Regions from separate parts of the Streptomyces sp. NPDC007905 genome, predicted to be linked through region 3. Evidence: riboswitches for the same ligand, from Rfam matches in the RefSeq annotation. Region 3 holds a riboswitch; each other region holds the start of a gene.
The links. A riboswitch is a leader RNA that binds a small molecule or an ion and turns the genes downstream of it on or off. The one in region 3 is predicted to bind S-adenosylmethionine.
Positions count from the first base shown of each region.

Region 1 (9,308 bases), on a different contig from region 3:
GTTGTCTCCCCGCCGGCGAAGAGGAGGTTCCCCAGGTCCGCGTGGAACGTGCCGAAGAGCAGCGGGATGTCCAGGGCGTGGCAGGCGCCAAGCGCCCCGCCGTTGCCCGGTGCCGGCCAGGTCAGTTCGTAGACGTGTGCCCGGCCTCCGCCCGCCAGCTGGGCCTCCGCCAGGCGCAGACTCGGTATGGCGAACAGCCAGTCGGTTTGGACGCGTGCGTAGAGGTCGGTGGGCGAGGCGTCGGGGAAGGCCGAGCGGTAGGCCCGTTCGCCCGCCTCACCGCCGGGGGCCAGCAGGCGCAGGGCTGCCGTCGCCTGGTCCTCGGTGACCTTGCCGAGCATGCCGCCCAGGGCCATGAAGAGGCGGAACTCGTCGCGGTTGTGGCCGACCAGGAGGTCGATGTGCCGGGCGGCGCCGGATGCCAGCGCCTGCCAGGGGGTCGTGGGCAGGACGTCCCCGTCGACGACCGGGGCGAACGGGGTGACCGTCGGCGCCACCCGGCCCCACCGGTCCCTGTACTGGAGCATCTTGGCGCTCAACGACTGACCGGCCTCGGGCAGTCGGCGGGGATCCACCGTCGCCAGTTCGGCCGCCGTCGGGCGGTGGCCCGCCTCCGCCGCCAGTGCCGCCGCTATGTCCCGCGCCAGTTCGTCGGAGAAGAACGTGCCGGGCACGCTCTGTGCCACCGCCCGCCGGAACAGGCCCCGCGCCCTCGGCATCGCCAGCAGTGAGGCCACAGAGCCCGCCCCGGCCGACTCGCCGAAGACGGTGACCTGGCCGGGGTCGCCGCCGAACGCCGCGATGTTCGCCTGGACCCACTCCAGGGCCGCCACCTGGTCCAGCAGGCCCCGGTTCGCCGGTACGCCGTCGAGGCGGGCGAAGCCCTCCACGCCCACGCGGTAGTTGCAGGTGACCACGACGACATCGCCGTCCCGGGCGATGCGCTGCGCGTCGTAGCCGGGCTGGCCGGCGTGGCCCATCTTGTACGCGCCGCCGTAGATCCACACCATCACCGGGCGGCCGGCGGACGGGTCCGGTTCGGGGGTCCAGACGTTCACCGTCAGCCAGTCGTCGCCCACCGGGCCGGCCGACAGGCCCGCGCGGCCCTGGATGCCGACGTCCTGCGGGGGCGGCGGGCCGAACGCGTACGCCTCCCGGGTGCCGTCCCAGGGCCGGGCCGGGCGCGGGGCCTGGAACCGGGCTCCGCCGACCGGGGGTTCGGCGAAGGGGATGCCCCGGAAGACCGCCAGACCGGCCTCGTGGCGGCCACGCACCGCGCCGGTGGCGGTGCGCACCACGGGTCCGGCGGTCTCCGACGTCGGGGTCTGCGACTCGCTCGTCGTCATGCTCGCTCCTTACTGGTCATCAGAGGAACGGAACGGATCGATCACACGTGCCCGGCGGCTCCGGCCGCTTCAGCTCAGCGTCTTCACCGCGGCCGCGTCGTACGGCTTCAACTCGTCGAAGCGGTTGGAGAGGACCTTCGCCGCCCACTCCGGGTCCTGGAGCAGGGCGCGGCCGACGGCGACCATGTCGAACTCGTCGGCCTCCAGCCGGTCCAGGAGGTTGTCGATGCCCTTGACCGGGGAGCCCTCGCCCTGGAAGGCGTTGATGAAGTCGCCGTCGAGGCCCACCGAGCCGACGCTGATGACCTGCTTGCCGGTGAGCTTCTTCGTCCAGCCCGCGAGGTTGAGGTCGGAGCCCTCGAACTCGGGGAGCCAGTAGCGGCGGGTGGAGGCGTGGAAGACGTCGACGCCGGCGGCGGACAGCGGGGTGAGGATGGCCTCCAGTTCCTCGGGGGTCTCGGCCAGGCGGGCGCCGTAGTCCTGCTGCTTCCACTGCGAGTAGCGGAAGAGGATCGGGAAGTCGGGGGACACCGCCTCGCGGACCGCCGCGACGATCTCCGCCGCGAACCTGGTGCGGGCCACCGGGTCGCCGCCGTACGCGTCCGTGCGACGGTTGGTGCCCGCCCACAGGAACTGGTCGAGGAGGTAGCCGTGGGCGCCGTGCAGCTCCACGCCGTCGAAGCCGATGCGCTCGGCGTCGGCCGCGGCCTCGGCGAACGCGGCGACGACGTCGTCCAGGTCCTGCTGTGTCATAGCCTTGCCGGTGGGCTCGGCACCCTCGGTGACGAGGCCGGACGGGCCGACGGCGGGCGCGTCCGCGAACGGCGGTTCGCCCTGCTTGCGCACCATGCCGATGTGCCACAGCTGCGGCACGATCGTGCCGCCCGCCGCGTGCACCGCCTCGGCGACCTTCGCCCAGCCGGCCAGCTGCTCCTCGCCGTGGAACCGGGGCACGCGGTCGCTCTGCCCGGCCGACTCGTGGCCGACGTAGGTGCCCTCGGTGACGATCAGACCGACACCGGCGGCGGCGCGGCGGGCGTAGTACGACCGCACGTCCTCGCCGGGGATGCCGCCCGGGGAGAACATCCGGGTCATCGGCGCCATCGCGATCCGGTTGGGAACGGTGAGCCCGTTGAGTGTGATCGGACGGGAGAGGATCTGGGCCGCGCGGGAGGCGGGGGGCGTCGTGACGGTCACGTGGGGGCTCCTCAGGGGGTGACTCTGGCTGACCGAAGGGTATGTGCGCGTGCATTGTTGCACCTTCTGAAGCAACTGCCTATGCGCTGCCCCACATTCCGGCCCGACGAAAGCCCTCACGTGACACCGCTCACACTGCCGGTCCAGCCACGGCGGCGGCAGCGGGGGCGACTGCCGGGAAGCCGCCGACGACGACCTTCCCCCGGACCGGTCCAGCACGGGTGAGAAGCGAGCGAGCAGCCCGAAAGACCAGTGGCCCAGCCCGCGTCGGCGACGACGGTCGGCTCACCGGGCATCCTCGGCCGGCGGGCGTGCCCGCGCCTCACCTGCACGCCGGGCCGGCGCAGCGGCTCACGGCCGGTGGGCGACCCCTCCCTGCCCGGCCTGCCGAACGATGGGCAGATGTGGGCCACCGTGTCTCTGGAAGTGACTGCGCGGACAAGGCCGGGCAAGGCCCGGCATTGGCCCAGTCGTGCCCATGGGGCCGAGTCAGGAGAAGCACGACACTCGCCGAGAAGCGGGCGGCCCCACGGTCGCTCACCGGCTCCCGAGCCTCACGTTCCCGGAGAAGCTCAAGGACTACGCCGGCCGGGGCCCGTGCAACGCCCGAGGGCGGCACCCCCAGCCAGAAGCTGGACGTACCGCCCTCGGTTCGAAGGACAGGCGATCAACCGTCAGGTCGATCAGAAGTCCATGTCACCGCCCGGCATGCCGCCCGGAGCGGCCGCGGCGGCCTTCTCCGGCTTGTCGGCGATGACGGCCTCGGTGGTGAGGAACAGCGCGGCGATGGAGGCGGCGTTCTGCAGGGCGGAACGGGTCACCTTCGCCGGGTCGATGATGCCCTCGGCGACCAGGTCGACGTACTCGCCGGTCGCGGCGTTCAGGCCGTGGCCCGGGGTCAGGTTGCGCACCTTCTCCACGACGACACCGCCCTCGAGGCCGGCGTTGACGGCGATCTGCTTCAGCGGGGCCTCGAGCGCGAGCTTCACGGCCTGGGCGCCGGTCGCCTCGTCACCCTCGAGCTCCAGCTTCTCGAAGACGTTGGTGGTCTGCAGCAGGGCCACGCCACCACCGGCGACGATGCCCTCCTCGACGGCGGCCTTCGCGTTGCGGACGGCGTCCTCGATGCGGTGCTTGCGCTCCTTGAGCTCCACCTCCGTGGCGGCACCGGCCTTGATGACCGCGACACCGCCGGCGAGCTTCGCCAGGCGCTCCTGCAGCTTCTCGCGGTCGTAGTCCGAGTCGCTGTTCTCGATCTCGGCGCGGATCTGGTTCACGCGGCCCTGCACCTGCTCCGAGGAGCCGGCACCGTCCACGATGGTGGTCTCGTCCTTGGTGACGACGACCTTGCGGGCGCGGCCCAGGAGGTCCAGGGTCGCGTTCTCCAGCTTGAGGCCGACCTCCTCGGAGATGACCTCGCCGCCCGTGAGGATGGCGATGTCGCCGAGCATGGCCTTGCGGCGGTCACCGAAGCCCGGGGCCTTGACGGCGACGGACTTGAAGGTGCCGCGGATCTTGTTGACGACCAGGGTCGACAGGGCCTCGCCCTCGACGTCCTCGGCGATGATCAGCAGCGGCTTGCCCGACTGCATGACCTTCTCCAGCAGCGGGAGCAGGTCCTTGACCGAGGAGATCTTGGAGTTGGCGATGAGGATGTACGGGTCCTCGAGCACCGCCTCCATGCGCTCCATGTCGGTCGCGAAGTAGGCGGAGATGTAGCCCTTGTCGAAGCGCATGCCCTCGGTGAGCTCGAGCTCCAGACCGAAGGTGTTGCTCTCCTCGACGGTGATGACGCCTTCCTTGCCGACCTTGTCCATGGCCTCGGCGATCAGCTCGCCGATCTGGGTGTCGGCGGCGGAGATGGACGCGGTGGAGGCGATCTGCTCCTTGGTCTCGACGTCCTTCGCCTGCTCCAGCAGGGCGGCGGAGACGGCCTCGACGGCCTTCTCGATACCCCGCTTCAGAGCCATCGGGTTGGCACCGGCGGCGACGTTGCGCAGGCCCTCCTTGACCAGGGCCTGGGCGAGCACGGTCGCGGTGGTCGTTCCGTCACCGGCGACGTCGTCCGTCTTCTTGGCGACTTCCTTGACCAGCTCGGCGCCGATCTTCTCGTACGGGTCCTCGAGCTCGATCTCCTTGGCGATGGAGACACCGTCGTTGGTGATCGTGGGGGCGCCCCACTTCTTCTCGAGGACGACGTTGCGGCCCTTGGGGCCGAGCGTCACCTTCACGGCGTCCGCGAGCTGGTTCATGCCGCGCTCGAGGCCGCGCCGCGCCTCCTCGTCGAACGCGATGATCTTGGCCATGTGAAGTGGTCCCTCCAGGACTGGGGGTGATTCCTTCGGACCGCGCCCGCGCCCGCGACGGACGGCTCGCCGGCCTGTGGTTCCTTGCCCCACGTGGCCTGCGGGCCTCACCGACCCGGTCCTTCTTTGTCACTCTCACCTTCAGAGTGCTAACGCAATGATTAGCACTCGGGCATGGCGAGTGCAAGCGCCTTGGGGGGATCAGCCCGGGGCGAACAGGACGAAGGGCCCACACCCCCGAGGGGTGTGGGCCCTTCGCGTGAAGAACGTTCAGGCGGTGACGCGAACCATGTCGGCCTGCGGGCCCTTCTGGCCCTGCGAGATCTCGAACTCCACCCGCTGGCCCTCTTCCAGGGTGCGGTAGCCGTCCATCTGGATCGCGCTGTAGTGGACGAAGACGTCCGCACCACCGTCGACCGCGATGAAGCCGTAGCCCTTCTCCGCGTTGAACCACTTGACGGTGCCCTGAGCCATGCCTAACTCCCCTATTACTGGCCCTTGCACAGATCCACACTTCGCGGACCCGGGTCAGACCTCACCCCCCATTGGTCGGGGGCGTGCGCCGGAACGCGTCGACCGCGGCTGAATGTATCTGTCCAACTGCCGTCTGCAACAGGTCAATCGGACGAGAATTCTGGACGAGCCCGATCCGGAATCTGACGAGAATTCAGACAAATTCAGGGCAAGTCGGGCTCCATAAATGGCTCAAAAGCCGCATAAAACCCGCGCATTTTGGCTACTTCTTGTCGGGTGTGCGGCGCGATTTCCGGGGCCTGCGACCCGCAGATCCGGAACGCTTTCCCCAACTGTACCGCGCTCAATCACACTGAATGGCCCCCTCCGTTTCTCTCACGGAGGAGGCCATTCGATGAACAATCGGTAACCGCGGTTACCGAAGGTAATGCTCAGCCGCCGGCGACGGCCGGAATGATGGAGACACCGGCACCGTCCGGGGTCGCGGTCTGCAGCCCCTGCTCGAAGCGGACGTCGTCGTCGTTGACGTACACGTTGACGAAACGGCGCAGCTTGCCCTGGTCGTCCAGCACCCGGGCGGCGATGCCGGCGTGGTTCTTCTCCAGGCTCTCGATGACCTCGGCGAGGGTCGCGCCCTCGGCGGGGACCTCCGCCCGGCCGTCCGTGTAGGTGCGCAGGATGGTGGGGATGCGAACGGTCACGCTCATGCGAGGCCAGCCTCTCGGAAGGAGTCCAGGGTCGGGCGGATGGTGGCGGTGAGGCCGGTGCCGGCCACCGCGTCGAGGGTCTTGAGGCCGTCGCCGGTGTTGAGGACGACCGTGGTGAGCGACGGGTCCAGGACGCCGTTCTCGATGAGCTTGCGCGTCACGCCCACCGTCACGCCACCGGCCGTCTCGGCGAAGATGCCCTCGGTGCGGGCCAGCAGCTTGATCGCGTCCACGACCTGCTCGTCGGTCACGTCCTCCACCGCGCCGCCCGTGCGGCGCGCGATGTCCAGGACGTACGGCCCGTCGGCCGGGTTGCCGATGGCCAGCGACTTGGCGATGGTGTTCGGCTTCTGCGGCCGTACGACGTCGTGGCCCGCCTTGTACGCGGTCGACACCGGCGAGCAGCCCTCGGCCTGGGCACCGAAGATCTTGTACGGCCTGTCCTCGACGAGCCCGAGCTCGACCAGTTCCCGTAGGCCCTTGTCGATCTTCGTGAGCTGGGAGCCGGAGGCGATCGGGACCACGATCTGGTCGGGGAGCCGCCAGCCGAGCTGCTCGCAGATCTCGTACGCCAGGGTCTTGGAGCCCTCCGCGTAGTAAGGCCGCAGGTTGACGTTGACGAAGCCCCAGCCCTCGCCGGCCGGGTCGCCGATCAGCTCGGAGCAGAAGCGGTTCACGTCGTCGTAGTTGCCCTCGATGCCGACCAGCTCACCGCCGTAGACCGCGGCCATGACGACCTTGCCCTGCTCCAGGTCGTGCGGGATGAACACGCAGGACCGGAAGCCGGCCCGGGCGGCCGCGGCGCCGACGGCACCGGCCAGGTTGCCGGTCGAGGAGCAGGAGAGCGTGCTGAAGCCGAAGGCGCGCGCCGCCTCCAGAGCCTGAGCGACCACTCGGTCCTTGAAGGAGTGCGTCGGGTTGCCGGAGTCGTCCTTCACATACAACCCGCCGGTGACACCCAGTTCGCGCGCCAGGTTGTCGGCCTTGACGAGCTTGGTCCAGCCCGGGTTGAGGTTGGGCTTGTCGGCCACGTCGGCGGGGACGGGCAGCAGCGGCGCGTAACGCCAGATGTTCGCGGGGCCCGCCTCGATACGCTTGCGGAGCTCTTCGGTGTCGTAGGCGGAGAAGTCGTAGGCGATCTCCAGCGGGCCGAAACACTCCTCGCAGGCGAACACCGGCCCGAGGGGCACCCGGTGACCGCACTCGCGGCAGCTCAGGGCCGCGGCGGGGCCGAGGTCGACGGTGGGATTGCTGGTGCTTGCAACGGTCTGCACAGCCATGGAGGCGAGGCCCTTTCTCCTCATCTTCCTCACGACGCATCTCGCCGTGAGACGGATTTGGCACCTTCCCTAGCCGGGAGCCTCGCTGGAGAACGAGAACCGACTGGAGGGTTGCCGGGGCTTCATCGGGCCGTGTCCCTCTGCCCCTCTGGATGAGCTGTATGTGGTTGTGAACGCGCGCGACCCCCGACATGCAATGGTCATCGGCGTTGTTCAAGACTGTAACCGAAGGCCAGGACAGTTGAGATAGTCGTCCGAACCGCGAGATGGATCACACCGAGTCACCGCTGTGATCACGACAGTGAGGAGCCGCAGACCGTGCTGGAAGAAGTCGAGCGCTGGCTGGCCACCCGCTCCTGGTCCGTGGCCGATCGCCCTCTCCACCGCATACTGGCCGCCAAGCAGCGCACCGGCCAGTCCGTCTCCGTCGTCCTGCCCGCGCTGAACGAGGAGGAGACGGTCGGCGACATCGTCGCGGTCGTCCGTCACGACCTCATGCAACAGGTCCCGCTGGTCGACGAGATCGTGGTCGTCGACTCCGGGTCCACCGACCAGACCTCCGAGGTCGCCGCCTCCGCGGGCGCCCGGGTCGTCCACCGCGACGACATCCTCCCGCGTATCCCGGCCGTCCCCGGCAAGGGCGAGGTGCTGTGGCGCTCCCTGCTGGTGACCGGCGGGGACATCGTCTGTTTCATCGACGCCGACCTGAAGGAGTTCTCCTCCGACTTCGTCTCCGGGATCGTCGGCCCGCTGCTCACCGACCCGGGCGTCGACCTGGTCAAGGCCATGTACGACCGCCCGCTCGGCAGCGAGGAGGTGGGCGCCGAAGGAGCTCGGCAGAAGGGTGCTGCCGGGCGACGGGCGGGCCAGGGCGGCCGGGTCACGGAACTCATGGCCCGCCCGCTGCTGAACATGCACTGGCCGCAGCTGGCCGGCTTCGTCCAGCCGCTGGGCGGCGAGTACGCGGCCCGCCGATCGCTGCTGGAGCAGCTGCCGTTCCCGGTGGGATACGGCGTGGAGCTGGGCATGCTGGTGGACGCCCTGCACCTGGTGGGCCTGGACGCGCTGGCGCAGGTCGACGTGGGCGTGCGCAAGCACCGGCACCAGGACGGACAGGCGCTGGGCCGGATGGCCGCGGCGATCTACCGCACGGCGCAGCTGAGGCTCGCCCGCGGGCATCTCATCCGTCCGTCCCTGACCCAGTTCGAGCGGGGTGAGGACGGGTTCGAGCCGCGCACCTATTCGGTGGACACCGAGGAGCGCCCGCCGATGGCGGAGATCGCGGAGTACGCGGCGCGCCGGGTGGCGTGAGGGCGCACTCGCACTGGGAAACGGCTGTATACAGCCCCCTCGAGGGTGGAACGTACGTTTGAGGGTTTCCGGGCCGGGCTAGGTTGAGGCTTATGGCTTCCAGGCACGGTGCTGAGGTGCTGGTCGCGTCCAACCGCGGCCCGGTTTCGTACGAGGTGCGCCCCGACGGCGCGGGCGGCTCGCTGCACGCCAAACGGGGTGGTGGCGGGCTGGTCTCGGGGCTGTCCGCCATCGGGTCCGACGCCAACGCGGTGTGGGTGTGCGCCGCGCTGGGCGACGGCGACCGCGAGGCGGTGCGGCGCGCGGGCGGTGGGCTGCTGCCGGCCGAGGACACCGGTGGGCAGCGGGTGCGGATGCTCGACATCGACACGAGCGTGTTCGCCGACGCGTACAACGGCATCGCGAACTCGGTGCTGTGGTTCGTCCACCACATGCTGTACCAGACCCCGCTGGAGCCGATCTTCGACGCGGAGTTCCGACGGCAGTGGGCGTCGTACGAGGCCTACAACCAGGCGTTCGCCGAGGCGCTGGCCGAGGAGGCGGCGCAGGGCGCCGCGGTGCTGATCCAGGACTACCACCTGGCCCTCGCGCCCCGGATGCTCCGCCAGCTCCGTCCCGACCTGCGCATCGGCCACTTCTCGCACACCCCGTGGGCCCCGCCGGACTACTTCCGCCTGCTGCCCGACG
Region 1 covers NZ_JBIBKS010000019.1:102,668-111,975, forward strand. Annotated here, with positions in the region: gene ACFZDC_RS30065 (carboxylesterase family protein) at 1-1,346, opposite strand, end outside; gene ACFZDC_RS30070 (NADH:flavin oxidoreductase) at 1,416-2,543, opposite strand; gene groL (chaperonin GroEL) at 3,227-4,849, opposite strand; gene ACFZDC_RS30080 (cold-shock protein) at 5,120-5,323, opposite strand; gene ACFZDC_RS30085 (MoaD/ThiS family protein) at 5,755-6,030, opposite strand; gene thrC (threonine synthase) at 6,027-7,310, opposite strand; SAM riboswitch class I at 7,328-7,469, opposite strand; gene ACFZDC_RS30095 (glucosyl-3-phosphoglycerate synthase) at 7,629-8,621, shown strand; gene ACFZDC_RS30100 (trehalose-6-phosphate synthase) at 8,714-9,308, shown strand, end outside.
Region 1: it holds a riboswitch for S-adenosylmethionine, as region 3 does, so the genes downstream of both, thrC (threonine synthase) here and ACFZDC_RS03490 (ABC transporter permease subunit) in region 3, are expected to answer to the same signal.

Region 2 (9,308 bases), on a different contig from region 3:
CACGGTCGCGAGACCGGCATCATCAAGCGCCTGCCGCACGGTGAGTTCATCGAGGTCCACGAGGCGCTCAGCCAGGAGCAGCTGCACACCCTCACGGCTCACCACCAGTACGAGCCGGCCGAGGTCGGCCCGGCGGTCGACGAGAACGGTGTCGAGCGCAAGGTGAAGGCGTCCGAGAAGCTGCGCGCCAAGCTCAGCCACGCCTACTACAGCGGGGACAACCAGATCCCGAAGCCCACCGTCGAGGAGTACAAGGAGATCACGAGCGGCCACGGCCACCACTGATCACCGCGTCGCCACGCCACGGCTAAGGGCCTCGTCCGGCTTACGGACGGGGCCCTTCGCCGTGCCGCGGGCTGGATAGGGTGGCCTCACACTGTTCTTCCACGACACCCAGGAGCGGCTCATGAGCGCTGTGACCCCCGCTGGAGGCGACACCGCGGCGGGCCGTTCCTGGCCCGCCCTGCTGAACGGGCTGCTGGACGGCCGGGACCTGTCCGCCGACGACACGGCCTGGGCGATGGACCTGATCATGCGCGGCGAGGCGACCGACGCGCAGATCGCCGGGTTCATGGTGGCCCTGCGGGCCAAGGGCGAGACGGTGCAGGAGATCAGCGGACTCGTGCGGACCATGTACGAGCACGCCAATGTGATCGAGGTACCGGGTCCGGCCGTCGACATCGTCGGAACCGGCGGCGACGGCGCCAGGACGGTGAACATCTCCACGATGTCGTCGATCGTCGTCGCCGGGACGGGAGCGAAGGTCGTCAAGCACGGCAACCGCGCCGCGTCCTCGGCCTCCGGGTCCTCCGACGTCCTGGAGAAGCTCGGTATCAATCTGAACCTCACCCCGCAGCGGGTCGCCGAGGTCGCCGACGAGGCCGGCATCACCATCTGCTTCGCGGTGAAGTTCCACCCGTCGCTGCGTCATGTCGCGGCCGCCCGGGGTCAGTTGGGCATCCGCACCACGTTCAACGTGCTCGGTCCGCTGACCAACCCGGCCAAGGTGCGCGCCCAGGCGGTCGGTGTCGCCGACCCGCGCATGGCGCCGATCGTGGCCGGGGTCCTCGCCGAGCGCGGCAACTCCTCCCTGGTCTTCCGGGGTGACGACGGCCTGGACGAGCTGACGACCACGTCCACCTCCCGGGTCTGGGTGGTCCGGGACGGCAAGGTCACGCAGGAGAGCTTCGACCCTCGGGACGTCGGCATCGACCTCGTACCCGTGGACGCCCTGCGCGGCGCCGACGCGGCCTACAACGCGGAGGTCGCCCGTCGTCTCCTGGACGGCGAGCAGGGGCCGGTCCGGGACGCGGTCCTGCTGAACTCGGCGGCCGCGCTCGTCTCTCTGCACCCGACGGACGCACCGCTCGCCGAGCAGCTGCGCGCCGGTATGACCATGGCAAAGGAATCGATCGACTCGGGCGCGGCGAAGCTGGCGCTGGAGCGGTGGGTGGCCGCGAGCAACGCGTAGTGCCTGCGGCGGGCCGAGCCGATCGGGTCGTGGTCGGCTCGGCACCGCCGGTTCCGTCGTCGTGGTCGCGTGCCGTCGCGGCGGCACGGCGCTGGGCGTCGTCCCGGCATCCGGACAGAAGTTGCGCCCCGGTGATCAGCTCGGCTAGTTTTCCGACCAGGTCATGAGCGACAGTCATTCGGCCCCGGCCGGCTGTCCGGCAACCCTCCGTCCGTGGCGGGGTGCCCCGGGTGAAGACCAGGCCGTAGGCAGTGAGGTCTACGGCAAGCGCGGACCCCTCGCACGCTTCTGAATGAGCGTGGGGCCAGGGGTCCTGGTCGTTCGAGGGAGCCTTCCGTGAGCAAGCGAATGCGATAGGGCCGCAGAGCCCCGCCTCCGCACACCCCTTTTTCTTTTTCCCTCACCCGCGCTTGAGCCCTGTCCGCTCGTGCGGTGAGTCCCACCTGCTTGCACGGGAGTTCACCCATGTCCGTCTTCACCGCTGCCGCCGACCAGACCGTTTGCCGTGACATTTCGGCGGCGCTGCCCGTTCTGGGCCGGGATGTCACCGTCCCGCTCGTGACGGGCGGCGAAGTCACCTACGCGGCGCTCGACTACGCGGCCAGCGCCCCCGCCCTGCAGCGCGTCTGGGACGACGTGGCCGCGTACGCGCCGTACTACGGCAGCGTCCACCGCGGCGCCGGCTACCTGTCCCAGCTCTCCACCGACCTGTTCGAGAACGCCCGCCGGACGGTCGCCGAGTTCCTCGACTGCCGTGCGGCCGACCAGGTGATCTTCACCCGGTCGACCACGGACTCCCTGAACCTGCTCGCCCGCGCGCTCCCCGCCGACTGCCAGGTCTTCGTCTTCGAGACCGAGCACCACGCCTCCCTGCTGCCCTGGCAGGACGCCCGAGTCACGTACCTCGACGCACCGCGCACCCCGCGGCAGGCCGTCGAGACCCTGGAACGGGCGCTGGCCGGCCGCGACCCCCACGCCCCGGCCCTGATCTGCGTCACCGGTGCCTCCAACGTCACCGGCGAGCTGTGGCCGGTGCGCGAGCTGGCCGCCGCGGCCCACGCGCACGGCGCCCGGATCGTCCTGGACGCCGCCCAGCTGGCCCCGCACCACCCGGTGTCGGTGACGGACCTGGACGTCGACTGGGTCGCCTTCTCCGGTCACAAGCTGTACGCCCCGTTCGGCTCCGGCGTCCTGGCCGGCCGCGCCGACTGGCTGGTCGCGGCCGAGCCGTACCTCGCGGGCGGCGGCGCGAGCCGCAAGGTCACGCGACGCGAGGACGGGGGAGTGACCGTGGAGTGGCACGAGACCGCCGCACGTCACGAGGCCGGCTCCCCGAACGTCATCGGCGCCTACTCCATCGCCTCCGCGTGCAAGGCGCTCACCGAGGCCGGCTTCGACACCCTGGTCGCCCGCGAGCAGTACCTGATCGGCAAGGTGCGCGCGGGCCTGGCCGACGTCCCCGAGGTCAGGATCCTCTCCCTCTTCGGTGACGACGCCCCGCGCGTCGGCGTCCTCTCCTTCGTCGTCGAGGGCTGGAACAGCTCCCACTTCGCCGCCGCCCTCTCCGCCGAGTACGGCATCGGCGTCCGCGACGGCCTGTTCTGCGCCCACCCGCTGGTGCGCACCCTGCTGGGCAGCGACCCGCAGACCCAGGGCGAGTGCGGTGCCCCCGAGGCCGCGCCCGGCGAGAAGTCCCTGAACGCCATCCGGGTCAGCTTCGGCGCGGGCACCCCGGACGAGCACGTCGAGCGGTTCGTCAACGCCGTGCGGGAGCTGGTCACGGACGGCACCAAGTGGCAGTACCGCACCGAGGACGGCCGCTGCGTCCCGGCCGTCTGACGGACGTCCGGCACCGCCGGGCACCGGTGTCGCGGCCGTGGACGTGACGCTCTGGTCAGTTGTCCAGCCCGATCGCGAAGGCCGCCTCCAGGTCGTGCTGGGAGTAGGTGCGGAACGCGACGTGTGTGTCGGTGCCCTCGACGCCGGGGATCTTGCTGATCCGGCCGGGGATGACCTCGGCGAGGTCCTCGTGCTGCCGTACCCGCACCATGGCGATCAGGTCGTAGGTGCCGGTGACCGAGAAGACCTCGCTGACGCTCTCCAGCGCGGCGATCTGCTCCGCGATCTCGGGGATCCGGTCCACGCTGGTCTTGATCAGGACGATCGCGGTGATCACGACTGGTTCTCTCCCTCGGGTACCGGAGCGGCTGCGGGCTTCACTCTAGTCGCCCGCCCGTCTCCCACCACCGCCCTGCCGAGGCCGCCCGTCGGGCCCCTCTTCCTTCCGTAACGCACCCATGCGTAGCCGAAGCCGAGGCCGAAGCCGACGAGGTGGGCGAGGTAGGCCACCCCGGGCCCCTCGCCCGAGCGGCCCGCCGCGAGCCACTGCAGGGCCGCCCAGAAGGGCAGCACGACCCAGGCCGGGAAGCGCATCGGCAGGAAGAAGAGAAAGGGGAGGAGACTGGTCACACGGGCGTGGGGGAACAGGTAGAGGAACGCTCCGAGGACCGCCGAGATTGCCCCGGAGGCGCCCACCAGCGACTGCTCGGAGGTGGCGTTGGCGGCCGCGTAGCCCAGCAGGGCCAGGTAACCGCAGCCGACGTAGAACAGGGTGAACTCCACCCGGCCCATCCGTTCCTCGGTCATGATCCCGAAGACGAAGAGGAAGAGCATGTTGCCGAGCAGATGCACCCAGCTGCCGTGCACGAACAGGGCGGTGGCGGGGGTGAGCGCCTCCCGGGCCGGTCCGTCGAACAGCTCGGCCGGGACCACCCCCCAGCGCCGGAAGTACGCGCGCTGCGCGGCGAGCAGGGCGTCCCCGGAGCCGTATGCCGCCCCCGTGAGTCCCGAGGCCGGTCCCAGTACGAAGATCAGGGAGCACAGGACGATGAGGGCGTAGGTCGTCGGCGCGGAAGTGCCCCGGACCGCCCTGAGTGTCCTGCCGGCCGCCGTGCTCCACGTGCTGATCATGACTACAGAGCATGACGTAACGGGACGCAGGCTGACAGACCGCCTCGCCGCCGTGGACGGACGGGCGGCGAGCACCCGCCAGGCCGTAGGGTTACGAGCCACACGCGTCGAGGAGCGGCGCGAACGACCCGAGAAGGAAGCGAACAGGCACGATGACGGTTCCCCTGCCGACCGCCACGACGCGATGGCGCTGCACGCTCTGCGGCAATCTCACCCGCTTCGACGTGACCCGCTCCTCGAAGGTGGTCGAGTACGTTCACCTCGACCTCGCGGGTGAGCCGACCGTGGAGGAGCGCGAGGTGGTCAGTGAGACCATCGAGTCGGTCCGCTGCCGCTGGTGCAACGCGGTGGACCAGGTGGAACTCGTGGACAGGCCGGGCGCCGGCTCCTGAGCGGAGCGGTCCCCGTACAGGTATTGGGGTGTGACGGATGGTGGAGACCGCAGGCGGGGGGCCGGGCGACGGCACCGCCGAGGTGCTTGACCGTCCGCTGCCCGACGGTGTGCGCCGGCGGGTCGTGCAGATCGTCTCGGACGGCTTCGGCGGCCTGACCGTGGCGGAGCTGCCCGCCCAGTTGCGACAGTACGCCCGGTTCGCCCCGAACCGGCGGGCCAAGTTCGCCGGGAACGCGATGGCGGCCGCGCTGGAGACCGATCCGCTGTTCCGGCAGCGGATCGGGGAGAAGTTCAGAGAGGCGCAGCCGGAACTCTCCGGCGCCCTCGACTCCGGCTCGCCGCCCCCGGCCGCGGACCCGCTCGACGTGGCGGCCGCGGCCTACGTACTGCGCCCGGCGGGCTGGGTGAAGCTGGTCACCGCGGCCGGCGAGGAGGCCCAGCGGGCCGACGCCGAGCGGGTCGACGAGGAGAGCCGGGCCGAGCTGGAGCGGCTGCGCGAGGAGCTGGCCCACGCCCGGGAGCAGACCCGGGCCGAGACCGAACGGCTGCGCGTGGAGCTGGAGTCGGCGAAGAAGGAAGCGGAGTCGCTGCACCGCAAGCTCCGTGCCGCCCTCAGTGACGTCAAGCGCGGGGAGGCCGCGCTGCGCAAGGTCCAGGGCGAGACGGAGGCCGTGCGCGCCGAGGCGCATGCGCAGGTGTCGGCCGCGGAGAGCGAGTCCCGGCGGCTCAAGGCGCGCCTGGGCGAGGCCGAGGCCGCGCTGGAGGCCACCCGCCGGGCGGCCCGCGAGGGACGCAGCGTCGAGGACATGCGGGTACGGCTGCTGCTGGACACCCTGCTGGAAGCCACCCAGGGGTTGCGGCGCGAACTCGCCCTGCCGCCGGTCTCGGTGCGCCCGGCCCAGACCGTGGACGCGGTCGAACCGGGACGAATGACCCCGAAGGACATCGCGGCCCGGGCCCTGTCCGAGAACGACCCGGCGATCCTCGACCAGTTGCTCGCGCTGCCGCAGGCGCATCTGGTGGTCGACGGCTACAACGTCACCAAGACCGGCTATCCGCAGATGCCACTGGAGAAGCAGCGGTTGCGGCTCCTCGGTCAGCTCTCCGCGCTCGCCGCGCAGACCGGGGCCGAGGTGACATGCGTCTTCGACGGCGCCGAACTGGCCGCGCCGGTGCTGCTCGCGCCGCCGCGCGGGGTGCGGGTGCTGTTCTCCAAGCCGGGGGTCACGGCCGACGAGCTGATCCGCCAACTGGTGCGCGCGGAGCCGCCGGGCCGTCCGGTCATCGTCGTCTCGACCGACCGGGAGGTGGCCGACGGGGTCGCCAGGGCGGGTGCCCGTCCCGTCGCCTCTGCGGTACTTCTGAAGCGACTGTCCTGAAGGTGCAACGCACATACGCAATGCCCGAATTGACCGAACCGTCACGCAACGTAGTGTCAATCGTGCATCACCGCACGTGAGTTATGTGCAAAGAATGCATTGCGTGACGGGTTTTTTGGCGCGAGGATTTGAACTGATCACAACTGGGTCACTAGGGTCTGGGCTCGAACCTCCGAACGGGTGATCACTCACGAGAAGGAGTTCGTCCTCAGTGGCGTCCCATCGTCGACCCAAGCAGCCGAGCCGCACGCGTGTCACCGTGCTGACCACCGCAGCCGCCGCTGCCGTCGCGCTGAGCGCGAACGCCGCCAATGCCGCGCCGAGTGAGAAGCTCGGCAAGGACGAAGTCAAGGCGAAGGTCGACAAGCTCTACGAGCAGGCGGAGCAGGCCACCGAGAAGTACAACGGGGCCAAGGAGAAGCAGCAGAAGCTGCAAAAGGAAATATCCACCATTCAGGACAACGTGGCCCGCGGTCAGCAGGAGCTCAACAAGCTCCGCGACGGCCTGGGTTCGCTGGCCACGGCCCAGTACCGCTCCGGCGGCATAGACCCCTCGGTCCAGCTCTTCCTGTCCTCCAACCCGGACGACTACCTCGACAAGGCCTCCACGCTCGACCAGTTGAGCAGCCAGCAGGTCGAGGCCCTGAAGAAGATTCAGGACAAACAGCGCGAACTCGCCCAGGAGCGCGCCGAGGCCACCGAGAAGCTCAAGGACCTGGCCTCCACCCGCACCGAGCTGGGCAACAAGAAGAAGGAAGTCCAGGGCAAGCTCGCCGAGGCGCAGAAGCTGCTCAACACCCTGACCGCCAAGGAGAAGGCGGCACTCGCCGCCCAGCAGGCGCGCGCCAACCGCTCCTCCACCGAGCGCGTGGACCTCGGCGACGCCCCGCCCGCCTCCGACCGGGCCGCCGCGGCCTTCTCCGCAGCCCAGAGCAAGATCGGCTCGCCCTACGTCTACGGCGCCACCGGCCCCTCCTCGTTCGACTGCTCGGGCCTGACCTCCTGGGCCTACGCCCAGGCCGGCGTGTCGATCCCGCGCACCTCCGAGGCGCAGGCCAACGCCGGCACGAGGATCTACAACCAGGCCGACCTGAAGGTCGGCGACCTGATCATCTTCTACGGCGACTACCACCACGTCGGTCTGTACGCGGGCAACGGCCAGGTGCTGCACGCCCCGCACACCGGAGCCGTGGTGCGCTACGAGGCCATGAGCAACATGACGTTCGAGTTCGGCGTCCGGATCTGACCCACCCCGTGACACCGGCTCGGGGGCGCCCGAACGGGCGAATCCCGTGAACCGAAGCTGACTCCACGCCCCGCCGGTGACCTGCGTCACCGGCGGGGCGTCAGTGTGCGTTGACGCCGTGGTCTTTGGCCGGGACCCGTCCGCACGGCTACTGTCTGCCGCGTTTCCCCGGCGCGGGGGCCCCGTCTCCGGCGCCGGGGAAACGGTCTCTGTCCGCCAGCAGAAGGACTGCCGTGGGGTCCCATCGCCGCCTTGTACCGTCCGGGTTCAACCGGGGCGCCGGCGCCGCCCTGTCCGTATTGTCGGCCGCCGCCGCCGCACTGGGCGCCGTACCGGCCGACGCAGCCCCGCACGGGGGCACCCGTGCCGAGGTGGACCGCCTCTACGAGGAGGCCGAGAAGGCGACCCAGGCCTACGACAAGGCGGACGAGCGGGCCGGTGTGCTGCGCCGGGAGGTCAGGGACACCCAGGACCACATCGCCCGGCAGCAGCGGCGCATCAACTCCATGCGCGAACGGCTGGGTGCGCTGGCCGGCGCCCAGTACCGTTCCGGCGGCATCGACCCGGCCGTCGCCCTGCTGCTCTCCGACGACCCGGACGACTACCTCGACAAGGCGGCCACCCTCGACCACATCGGCGCCCAGCAGGTGGGACAGCTGCGCGAGTTGCGGTCCGCCCTGCGTGAACTCGCCCAGGAGCGCGCCGAGACCGCGGGCAAGCTCGCCGCCCTGGAACAGAGCCGCAAGGCGGTCGCCGCGCACAAGCGGACCGTGGAGAAGAAGCTCGCCAAGGCGCGGCAACTGCTCAACTCCCTGCCCGCTGCCGAGCGCGCCGCCTACGTCCGGGCCTCCCGCGCCGGCCGCGATGACCTGCCCGACCTGCCCGACCTGTCCGGCGCCGTCGCTCCCGACGCCCGCGCCGCGGCCGCCCTGGCCGCGGCCCGCTCCGCCCTCGGCCGGCCCTACGTGTGGGGCGCGACCGGCCCCTCCGGCTTCGACTGCTCGGGCCTGATGCAGTGGTCCTACGCGCACGCGGGCATCCATCTGCCGCGCACCTCGCAGGAGCAGCGGTACGCGGGCCGGCAGATCCCGCTCTCGCAGGCGCGCCCCGGAGACCTGGTCGTCTACCGCTCCGACGCCAGCCATGTGGCGATGTACGTCGGCAACGGCCAGGTGATCCACGCGCCCTACCCGGGAGCGCCGGTGCGCTACGACCCGGTCGGGATGATGCCCGTCTCCTCGGTGACCCGTCCCTGACGTCCCGCCCGGCGCCGTACGATCGGGAAATGGCTGATGGCGCAGGGGTGCGGCGGACGTGGCGCACCGCGGCGGCGGGACTCTGTCTGCTGCTCGTACCGCCCCTTTCCGGATGCGGCGGGCGGACGGCGGCCGACCCCGCGACGGCGGAGGTGCAGCGGGTGCTCGACCGACGGTCGGCGGCCCTGCTCGGGCACGACGAGACGGCGTACGGCACGACGGGCACCCGGACCGAGTACGTCCGCCTGCGCGCGCTGCCGCTGGCCTCCTGGACCTACCGGGTGACCGCCCTGCACCGGGGCGGCCCGGGCACCACCGCCGAGGCCGAACTGCGCTACCGCATCGCCGGCTACGACAGGGCCCCGGTCAGCGTCCACCGCACCCTCACCCTCAGCCGCACCGCCGACGGCAGGTGGTACGTCAGCGCCGACGAGCCCGCGCGCAAGGCCGGGGAGCAGTTGTGGGACCAGGGCACGGTGACCGCCGTGCAGGGCGCGCACAGCCTGGTCCTCGGGACCGGTCGGAGCGCCGGCGACCTGCGTGCGTACGCACGGCTGGCGGACCGTGCGGTCCCGGTCGTCTCCCGGGCGTG
Region 2 covers NZ_JBIBKS010000012.1:28,940-38,247, reverse strand. Annotated here, with positions in the region: gene ACFZDC_RS21865 (cytochrome b N-terminal domain-containing protein) at 1-285, shown strand, start outside; gene trpD (anthranilate phosphoribosyltransferase) at 407-1,471, shown strand; SAM riboswitch class IV at 1,631-1,747, shown strand; gene ACFZDC_RS21855 (aminotransferase class V-fold PLP-dependent enzyme) at 1,937-3,310, shown strand; gene ACFZDC_RS21850 (Lrp/AsnC ligand binding domain-containing protein) at 3,366-3,647, opposite strand; gene ACFZDC_RS21845 (rhomboid family intramembrane serine protease) at 3,644-4,441, opposite strand; gene ACFZDC_RS21840 (hypothetical protein) at 4,594-4,833, shown strand; gene ACFZDC_RS21835 (NYN domain-containing protein) at 4,871-6,214, shown strand; gene ACFZDC_RS21830 (NlpC/P60 family protein) at 6,426-7,460, shown strand; gene ACFZDC_RS21825 (NlpC/P60 family protein) at 7,694-8,716, shown strand; gene ACFZDC_RS21820 (hypothetical protein) at 8,746-9,308, shown strand, end outside.
Region 2: it holds a riboswitch for S-adenosylmethionine, as region 3 does, so the genes downstream of both, ACFZDC_RS21855 (aminotransferase class V-fold PLP-dependent enzyme) here and ACFZDC_RS03490 (ABC transporter permease subunit) in region 3, are expected to answer to the same signal.

Region 3 (9,308 bases):
TCGCGTTCCAGCAGTGCGTCCAGGAGTTCCAGATGTTCGTCGGCCGAGGCCGGCAGGCGACCCGTCTCGACCAGGGCCGTGAGGCCGTAGAGGCGGGAGCGGCCGCGCAGGTCGGCGACCACCTCGACCAGGTGGGCGTTGCCTGCCAGGGCCAGCAGCCCGAGGTGGAAGCGGGTGTCGGCCTCGACGTAGGCGATCAGGTCGCCCGCCGCGGCCGCGGTGACGATCTCCCGCGCCGCCGGGCGCAACGCCTCCAGGGAGACCCGGTCGGCCGTGCGGGCCAGGTCCACCACCGTGGGGATCTCGATGAGCGCGCGGATGTGGGTGTACTCGTCCAACTGCCGCTCGGAGACGGCGGTGACCCGGAAGCCCTTGTTGGGCACCGTGTCGACCAGGCCCTCCTTGGCCAGGTCCAGCATCGCCTCCCGCACCGGCGTCGCCGAGACACCGAAGCGGGAGGCGAGCGAGGGCGCCGAGTAGACCTCGCCCGGCCGCAGTTCGCCCGCGATCAGCGCGGCCCGCAGCGCGTCGGCGACCCGCTCGCGGTAGCTGCTCCGCCGACCGCCAAGGCGGGGGAGCACGGGCGCGTCCGCATCCTGCGGCTTCTGTGCCATGTCACGCATCATCGAAGTCTAGAGGACGAACCCCTCCGGGAACGGATCGGTCGGATCGAGCAGGTACTGGGCCGTGCCGGTGATCCACGCGCGGCCGGTGAAGCTCGGCAGGACGGCGGGGACACCGGCGACCTCGGTGGTGCCCAGCAGCCGGCCGGTGAACCGGGTGCCGATGAAGGACTCGTTCACGAACTCGGTGTGCAAGGGGAGTTCGCCTCGCGCGTGAAGTTGCGCCATGCGCGCGCTCGTACCCGTGCCGCAGGGCGAGCGGTCGAACCAGCCGGGGTGGATCGCCATGGCATGCCGGGAGTGGCGGGCGGTGGCGCCGGGCGCGTACAGATGCACGTGGTGGCAGCCGCGGATGGACGGGTCCTCCGGGTGGACCGGCTCCTCCTCGGTGTTGATCGCCTCCATCAGCGACAGCCCGGCCGCGAGGATGTCGTCCTTGCGGGCACGGTCGAAGGGCAGGCCGAACTCCTCCAGCGGCAGGATGGCGTAGAAGTTGCCGCCGTAGGCGAGGTCGTACGTCACCGTCCGCCCGTCGGCGAGCACCGCCTTGCGGTCCAGCCCGACGCTGAAGGACGGCACATTGCGCAACGTGACGTTCGTGGCGGCTCCGTCCTCGACCGCGACCTCGGCCACCACCACGCCGGCCGGGGTGTCCAGGCGAACGGTCGTGACCGGTTCCACGACTTCCACCATGCCGGTTTCGACCAGCGCGGTCGCCACGCCGATCGTGCCGTGGCCGCACATCGGCAGATAGCCGGAGACCTCGATGTAGATCACGCCCCAGTCGCAGTCGGGGCGGCTCGGCGGCTGCAGGATCGCGCCGCTCATCGCGGAGTGCCCCCGCGGCTCGTTCATCAGCAACTGCTTGACCGGGTCCCGGTGTTCACGGAAGTACAGCCGCCGCTCGTTCATCGTCGCGCCGGGTACGGTGCCGATCCCGCCGGTGATCACACGGGTCGGCATGCCCTCGGTGTGCGAGTCGACGGCGTGCAGGACGAGCTTGCTGCGCATCGTGCGGTTCCTTCCCGTAGTCCGTTACGCGAGCCCCGCGGCCATGGCCTTCTCGGTGGCCGCGCGGACCGCGGCCTCCTGCTCCGGCAGCAGCGGGACGCGCGGCGGGCGCACCGGGCCGCCGTACCGGCCGACGACGTCCATGGACAGCTTGATGGCCTGCACGAACTCCACCCGCGAGTCCCAGCGCAGCAGCGGGTGCAGTTGCCGGTACAGGGGCAGCGCGGTGGTGAGGTCCCCGGCCACGGCGGCACGGTACAGGTCGGCCGACGCCCCAGGGAGCGCGTTGGGGTAGCCGGCCACCCAGCCCTTGGCGCCCGCCACGGCCAACTCCAGCAGCACGTCGTCGGCGCCGATCAACAGATCGAGGTCCGGGGCGAGTTCGGAGATCCGGTAGGCGCGGCGGACGTCGCCGGAGAACTCCTTGACACCGTGGATGTGGCCCTCGCCGTGCAGTCGCGCGAGGAGTTCGGGTACGAGGTCCACCTTGGTGTCGATCGGGTTGTTGTAGGCCACCACCGGCACACCCGCCCCGGCGACCTCCGCGTAGTGGGCGAGCACGGACCGTTCGTCCGCGCGGTAGGCGTTGGGCGGCAGCAGCATCACCGCCTCGCAGCCCGCCTCGCCCGCCTGCTCCGCCCAGTGCCGGGCCTCGGCGGAGCCGTACGCGGCGACGCCCGGCATCACCCGTGCACCGCCGATCGCGGCCACGGCCGTCTCCACCACCCTGGCGCGCTCCTCGGGGCTCAGCACCTGGTACTCGCCCAGGGAGCCGTTCGGCACGACGCCGTCGCAGCCGTTCTCCACCAGCCAGGAACAGTGCTCGGCGTACCGGTCGTGGTCGACCGACAGGTCCTCGCGCAACGGCAGCGCGGTGGCGACGAGGACACCGCGCCAGGGGCGGTTCTCCGGGTGGGTCATGAGCGGTCCCCCATCCAATAGGGTGTGACATATTACTGAGGCTTAGCTGTGCAGCCCTGGGAAGGGTGTCGTGCCCGTCAGTCCGGCTTTTCCTCGGGCGGTCCGGCCAGCACGCCGAGCGGAACCGGGCGGGCGAACGGCCGGCGCCCGGGCGTGAGCGGGCAGCCGGACAGCCCGGCCACCGCCGGCCCGCAGATCCGCCCCTGGCACCAGCCCATCCCGGCCCGGGTCAGCAGCTTCACGGTGCGCAGGTCCTCGGCCCCGAGCCCGTCGACGGCGGTGCGGACCTGCCCGGCGGTGACCTCCTCGCAGCGGCACACCACCGTGTCGTCCGTGACCCGGTCGGCCCAGTCCGCAGGCGGGGCGCACACCGCGTCGAGGGCCGCGAAGAACTCCCGCAGGCGGGCGCGGGCCCGGGCGGCCGCGGCCCACCGGCGCGGGTCCGGTACGGCGCCGTGCAGACGGGCGGCGATCGAGCGGCCGGCGATGTGCCCCTCGGCGAGCGCGAGGCCCGCACCGCCGATCCCGGTGGCCTCGCCGGCCGCCCAGACGCCCGGCACATCGGTGCGCTGCTCGGCGTCGACCCGGACGTCCGTCCCGGACAGGGCGCAGCCGAGCGTCTCGGCGAGGTCCGTGTGCGGCAGCATGCCGTGGCCCACCGCGAGGGTGTCGCAGGGGATGCGGCGGGCGCCGCCGGGTGCGAGCCGTCCGTCCCGGTCGAGCGCGGCGACGGTGACCGCCTCCAGCCGGTCGGTGCCGTGCGCCTCCACGACGGTGTGCCGGGTCAGGGTGCGGACACCGTGCCGCAGTAACCGGCCCGCGTACCCGGCACCTTCGGCGAGCTTCCCGGGCTGCGCGGCGAACGCCGGTGCCCGTCGCAGCAGGGCCCTCGGATCGGCGGACTCGACCAGCGCCGCCACGTGGGCACCCGCCGCCGCGAGGCCGGTGGCCACGGGCAGCAGCAGGGGTCCGGTGCCGGCGACCACGGCGGTACGGCCCGGCAGCACCAGGCCGCCCTTGAGCATGGCCTGGGCGCCGCCCGCGGTGACGACACCGGGGAGCGTCCAGCCCGGGAAGGGCAGCACCCGCTCGTAGCCGCCGGTGGCGAGCAGCACGGCGTCGGCGCGTACCGTGACCCCCTCCTCCTGCAGCGGGCCGCGCAGCGCGTGCACCGTGAACGTCGCGGCGCCCGACTCCCTTGTCACGCACCAGACATGGTGATCCGCCAGATGGACCGCGTGCCCCGCGGTGCGGTGCCGGTCGAGGCCGTCCCGCAGCCGTTCCCAGGTGCGCCACTGGTGGTGCAGGGCCTGCGGCCGGCGTGCCCCCAGGGCGGCGGCGGGCTGCCGGTAGAACTGCCCGCCCGCCTGCTCGGCCGCGTCCACGAGGGTCACGCGCACGCCCCGCGCGGCCGCCGCCAGTGCCGCGGCCAGTCCCGCCGGGCCCGCCCCGACGACGGCGAGATGCGGTCGCTCAGTCATCGTCCCCGCCCGTCCCCTCCTGTGTGCGGATCACATCACCCGGTCGTACCGGCACCAAGCAGGCCCGTTGGTTCGCACGGCCGTTGACCGTCACCAGGCAGTCGAAGCACACCCCGATCCCACAGAACACCCCGCGCGGCCGGCCGGCTCCGCGTGCGCCGCGCCAGGAGGTCGTCCCGGCCGCCCACAGGGCGGCAGCGACCGTCCGGCCGGGCAGTGCCGCCACGGGCCTGCCGTCGAAGGTGAAGGTGAAGGCGGCGCCCGCCCTGGCCCGGGCCAGTTCCCGCGGGTTCACCGCGTGGTCCCTCCGTTCGCCTCGAACCGCTCCGGACGGAACGGCGCGAGATCCAGACCGGCCGTCTTCCCGGTCAGCGCCTGGGCGATCAACTGCCCCGTTCCGGTGGCCAGTGCGATGCCGGCGCCCTCGTGGCCGCAGGCGTGATACAGCCCGGGCACCCGGGGGTCGGCGCCGATCGCCGGGAGGTGGTCGGGCAGATAGGGCCGGAATCCCGCGTACGTCCGCAGTGCACGCACCCGCTCCAGGAAGGGGAACAGCGCGATCGCCCCGGCCGCCAGCGCCCGTACCGCGCGAAGGGACAACGAGCGGTCGAAACCGACCCGTTCACGACTCGCCCCGATCAGGACGGGGCCGGCGGCCGTGCCCTCGACGACCGGCGAGGTCCTCAGCGTGGCCGAGTCGCTCGCCACGTCGGCCACGTAGTCCGCGGCGTACACCTTGTGCCGGACCATGCGCGGCAGCGGCTCGGTGACCAGGACGAAGCCGCGCCGCGGGAGGACCGGCAGGTGTACGCCCGCCAGCGCGGCCAGGTCGCCGCCCCAGGTGCCGGCCGCGTTCACCACCGCCGGCGCGTGGATGTCCCCCTGCCCGGTACGGACGCCGAGCACCGTGCCGTCGGCCGCGCGCAGCACCCCGGTCACGGCCCGGCCCGTGTGCAGGCGCGCTCCGGAGGCGTGGAGCAGGTGGGCGGCGGCCAGCGCGGGCATGACCTGCGCATCCTGCGGATAGTGGACACCACCCGCCATGCCGGGGGCCAACCGCGGTTCCAGCTCGCCCAGTTCGTCGGCGCCGACGGGCTCGGCCGTGACACCGGCGGCCCGTTGGCCCTCGGCGAAGTCCGCCAGCGCGCCGAGGGTGCCGGGCGTCGAGGCGACCACCACACCGCCCTTGGGCTCGTACTCGACCGACGCCCCCAGTTCCCCGGCCAGCTCCGCCCACAAGCGGGCCGACAGCAGGGCGAGATCCAGCTCTGGGCCCGGTCCCTTGTCGGAGACCAGCAGGTTGCCCTCGCCGGCGCCGGTGGTGCCGCCGGCCACCGGGCCCCGGTCCACCACCCTCACGTCGAGGCCGGTCCGAGCGGCGTACAGCGCACAGGCCGCGCCCACCATGCCGGCTCCGACCACCACGACATCGCAGGTCAGTCGCTTCGCCACATCAGTACTATGTCACATGTCGCACTCCCTGAGGAGACCCCGCACCGCCCTCGTCACCCGGCCGGAGTCCCAGGCGTGGACGCCCCCTTGACGCCGCGAGGAGACCGGATCGACACTCCTGGGAGGGAATCCTAGTGAACAGGTAGGGAAACATGGTGCGCCTCGGAACGGTCGCCGACCGAGCGGGCCGTACGTCGTTGCGCGCGCCGCTTCTCACCTCCCGCCTGCACATCGACCTGCTGCGTGTCTGCAGCGCGATCAGCCGTCAGCGCTGAGCCGGGCCCACCCTCGCACCCACCCACCGGGAACGCTTCCGTCGCGCGCACGTCCGCGCGCCCGCACCAGGGGAGACGCATGTCCATCACTCCGCTCGCCGCCGTCCCGACCGCCCGCCGCACCGCACCGGCCTTTCGGGGCCGGATCGGCAGGGACGCGCGCAGCGGCCACTACGCGGTGCCGCACCGCTATCGCCTCCATCTGTCCACCGCCTGTCCCGACGGGCTGCGGCTCGCCATCGGCCACAGCCTCCTCGGTCTCGACGCCGGCTGTCCGGTCACCTTCCTGCCCGCCGTACCGGACTGTCCCGGCGGCGGCCACTCGGCCCTGCGGCCGCTGTACGAGGCGAGCGCCCACCACTACACCGGACCGGCCCTCGCCCCGGTGCTCAGCGACGACTGGTCCGGACGCATCGTCAGCACCCACACCCCGGACATCCTGCGCGACCTGGACCGCTTCCCGCGCGACGGCCGGCCCTCTCTGTATCCGTGCGGCACGGAGAGCCAGATCGAAGCCGTCGAACGGCTCTGCGCCGGCATCCAGGGGGCCGCGCAGCGCGCCGGACAGGCCGACTCCGACCCCGCCGAGCGCGCCGCCGCACTGGAGGTGCTGCTGGACACGCTGGGCAGGCTGGAGCGGCACCTGGAGGGGGAGGAGTCCATCATCGACGGCCGGCTCACCGCGGCCGACATCGAACTGTGGGTGTCCCTGGTGCAGTTGGACACCGTGCACCGCTACCACCTCGACGCGTCCGCCGTGCACCGCATCGCCGACCACCCGGCGCTGTGGGCCCACGCCCGCCGCCTGGCCGCCCGGCCCGCCTTCGGCACCCACCTGGACCTGGACGGCATCGCCCGCCGCCACCACGGTCGGTGCCAGGGCCTCGAGGCCGCCGGAGCCGCTGTCCAGATCCTGGACTGGACCACCCACGTCGCGCAGGCACCGGACAGTCACCGCTGGTGAGAGCCGGTCAGGCAGGTCCACCCAACGGACAACCGTTGACATTCGAACGGTCAACTGCCTTACTTGCGGCTCAGAACGGTCATGAGCGTCAGCGCCAAGCCCTGGCTCGCTGACCGGCAACCCTCGCATCGCGGTGGGGTGCCCCAGGTGACGACCGGACCGGACGACGTTTTCGGTAAGCGCGAGGGCCCTGCGGGGCCGGAACAGTGACAGGTGACGCCATGCACGCAGCTCTCCGGACGGCGACGAGCCGCGTCCAGAGTTGCGTGGCGCCGTACGCCGGGCTCCTCGTCGCCGACCGCGCCGTCGATCTGCTCCGCGTCAACAGCGCACTGTGTACCGCATCGGGCCGTGCCCGCTGTCGGGGCTGACCTCCTCTTTCCAGTCCCCGCGTGCCTGACGCACACCGTCTCGGCGGTGTGCCGTTGTCCGCCCAGCCCCCGGTTCCCGCGCGTTCCCGTGTGCCGCCCCGTGCCGTAGCGCCGCCGTGGCCCACACCCGCTCGCCGCGATCCCGGGGTGTCCGACTCCGCCGGAGCCCGCCATGAGTGAACCCCCGGGCGCAGCCTTGTCCCTCGCCGAGGCGCCCACCGTCCACACACCGTCAAAGTCCTTCACCGCGCAGCGGGTTCAGCCGCTGCGCCGGCCCGGCCGGTGGATCGTCACCGCCGTCGTCCTCGTGCTCGTCGCGCAGATCGCACACGGACTCGCCACGAACCCCTTCTACCAGTGGGACCGCTTCCGTTACTGGTTCCTGCGCCCCACCCTCCTCGACGGGCTCGTCGTCACCCTCGAAGTCACCGCGTTCAGCGCCGTGCTGGGCCTGCTCGGCGGCATCCTGCTGGCCCTCGGCCGCCTCAGCGGCAGTCCGGTGCTGCGGGCGGTGAGCTGGACGTACACCTGGCTGTTCCGCTCCGTACCGCTGATCGTCGTCCTGATCTTCCTCTACAACTTCTCCGCCCTGTACAAGACGCTGAGCCTCGGCATCCCCTTCGGACCGGCCTTCGTCACCTTCGACGAGTCCAGGCTCGCCACCGACATGACGGTCGCCGTCATCGGTCTGAGCCTCAACGAGGCGGCGTACGCGTCCGAAGTCGTACGCGGCGGCATCCTCTCCGTCGACCAGGGCCAGCACGAGGCGGCGGCCGCGCTCGGCCTGCCGAAGGGCTACCAGTTCACCCGCATCGTCTTCCCGCAGGCCCTGCGGTCCATCACCCCGAACTACGTCAACCAGCTCATCGGCCTGATCAAGAGCACGTCCCTGGTGTTCTACGTCTCGCTGCTCGACCTGTTCGGCTCGGTGCAGACCATGGGCAGCACCTACCCCGGCGACATCGTGCCGCTGCTGCTCGTCGCCACCGTCTGGTACCTGATCCTGACCAGCGTGGTGTCCGTCGTCCAGTTCTACGTCGAGCGGTACTTCGCCCGCGGTGCCACCCGCAGCCTGCCGCCGACCCCGCTGCAGAAGGCGCGGGCGGGCCTGTGCGAGTTCCGGGCCCGGCTGCGCAGGGAGGCCGCCGTATGACCACCACCGACACCCTGGAGACGACGCCGGCCGCCCTGGAGGTGCACGACGTCCACAAGTGGTACGGCACCCACCGCGTCCTGGACGGCATCGACCTGACCGTCCGCCCCGGCGAGGTCACCGTCGTCATCGGACCCTCCGGCTCCGGCAAGTCCACGCTGCTGCGGGTCATCAACCACCTGGAGAAGCCCGAGATCGGCCACGTCAGCGTCGGCGGCGAACCGATCGGTGTGAGGCGGAACGGGGTGGGGGTCCCCCCGGCCGAAGGCTGGGGGAGGCTCAAGGAACTGAGCGAGCGGGCCATCCTGGCCCAGCGCAGCCGGATCGGCTTCGTCTTCCAGAACTTCAACCTCTTCCCGCACCTGACCGTCCTCGACAACGTCGCCGCGGCCCCCGTCGCCACCGGAAGGCTGAACAGGCCCGAGGCGCGGGAGCTGGCCCGCGAACTGCTCACCCGGGTCGGCCTCGGCGACCGCACCGGCGCCTACCCGAGGCAGCTGTCCGGCGGCCAGCAGCAGCGCGTCGCCATCGCACGCGCCCTCGCCCTGCGACCCGGCATCATCCTCTTCGACGAGCCGACCTCGGCACTCGACCCGGAACTCGTCGGCGAGGTCCTCTCCGTCATCAAGGACCTGGCGACCGGCGGCACCACCCTCGTCATCGTCACCCACGAGATCGGCTTCGCCCGCGAGGTCGCCGACCGGATCGTCTTCATGGACGGCGGAAGGATCGTGGAGCAGGGGCCGCCGGCCCAGGTGCTGGACCGGCCCCGGCACGAACGGACCCGGGACTTTCTGAGCAAGGTCCTGTGAGACGAGCCGAGTTCGGGCAGCCCCGACCGGTCCACCACGAGTTCCCCCCACCCCACCCTCATCACCCTCAGCAGCCTCATCACCCTCTGAACGACAAGGACAGCCATGCCCAGCCACCCTTCCCGACGCAGCCTGATACGCGGCATCGCCGCGGCGACCACCGCCGCCACCCTCGCCACCGGGCTCGCCGCCTGCGGTGGTGACAGCGACGCCGCGACCACGACCGCCGCCGCCGGCACGGTGAC
Region 3 covers NZ_JBIBKS010000001.1:730,020-739,327, reverse strand. Annotated here, with positions in the region: gene ACFZDC_RS03530 (FCD domain-containing protein) at 1-626, opposite strand, end outside; gene ACFZDC_RS03525 (proline racemase family protein) at 633-1,634, opposite strand; gene ACFZDC_RS03520 (dihydrodipicolinate synthase family protein) at 1,659-2,555, opposite strand; gene ACFZDC_RS03515 (FAD-dependent oxidoreductase) at 2,633-4,036, opposite strand; gene ACFZDC_RS03510 (2Fe-2S iron-sulfur cluster-binding protein) at 4,029-4,331, opposite strand; gene ACFZDC_RS03505 (FAD-dependent oxidoreductase) at 4,328-5,488, opposite strand; gene ACFZDC_RS03500 (putative leader peptide) at 5,641-5,763, shown strand; gene ACFZDC_RS03495 (glutathione S-transferase C-terminal domain-containing protein) at 5,843-6,727, shown strand; SAM riboswitch class IV at 6,805-6,915, shown strand; gene ACFZDC_RS03490 (ABC transporter permease subunit) at 7,271-8,251, shown strand; gene ACFZDC_RS03485 (ATP-binding cassette domain-containing protein) at 8,248-9,063, shown strand; gene ACFZDC_RS03480 (transporter substrate-binding domain-containing protein) at 9,169-9,308, shown strand, end outside.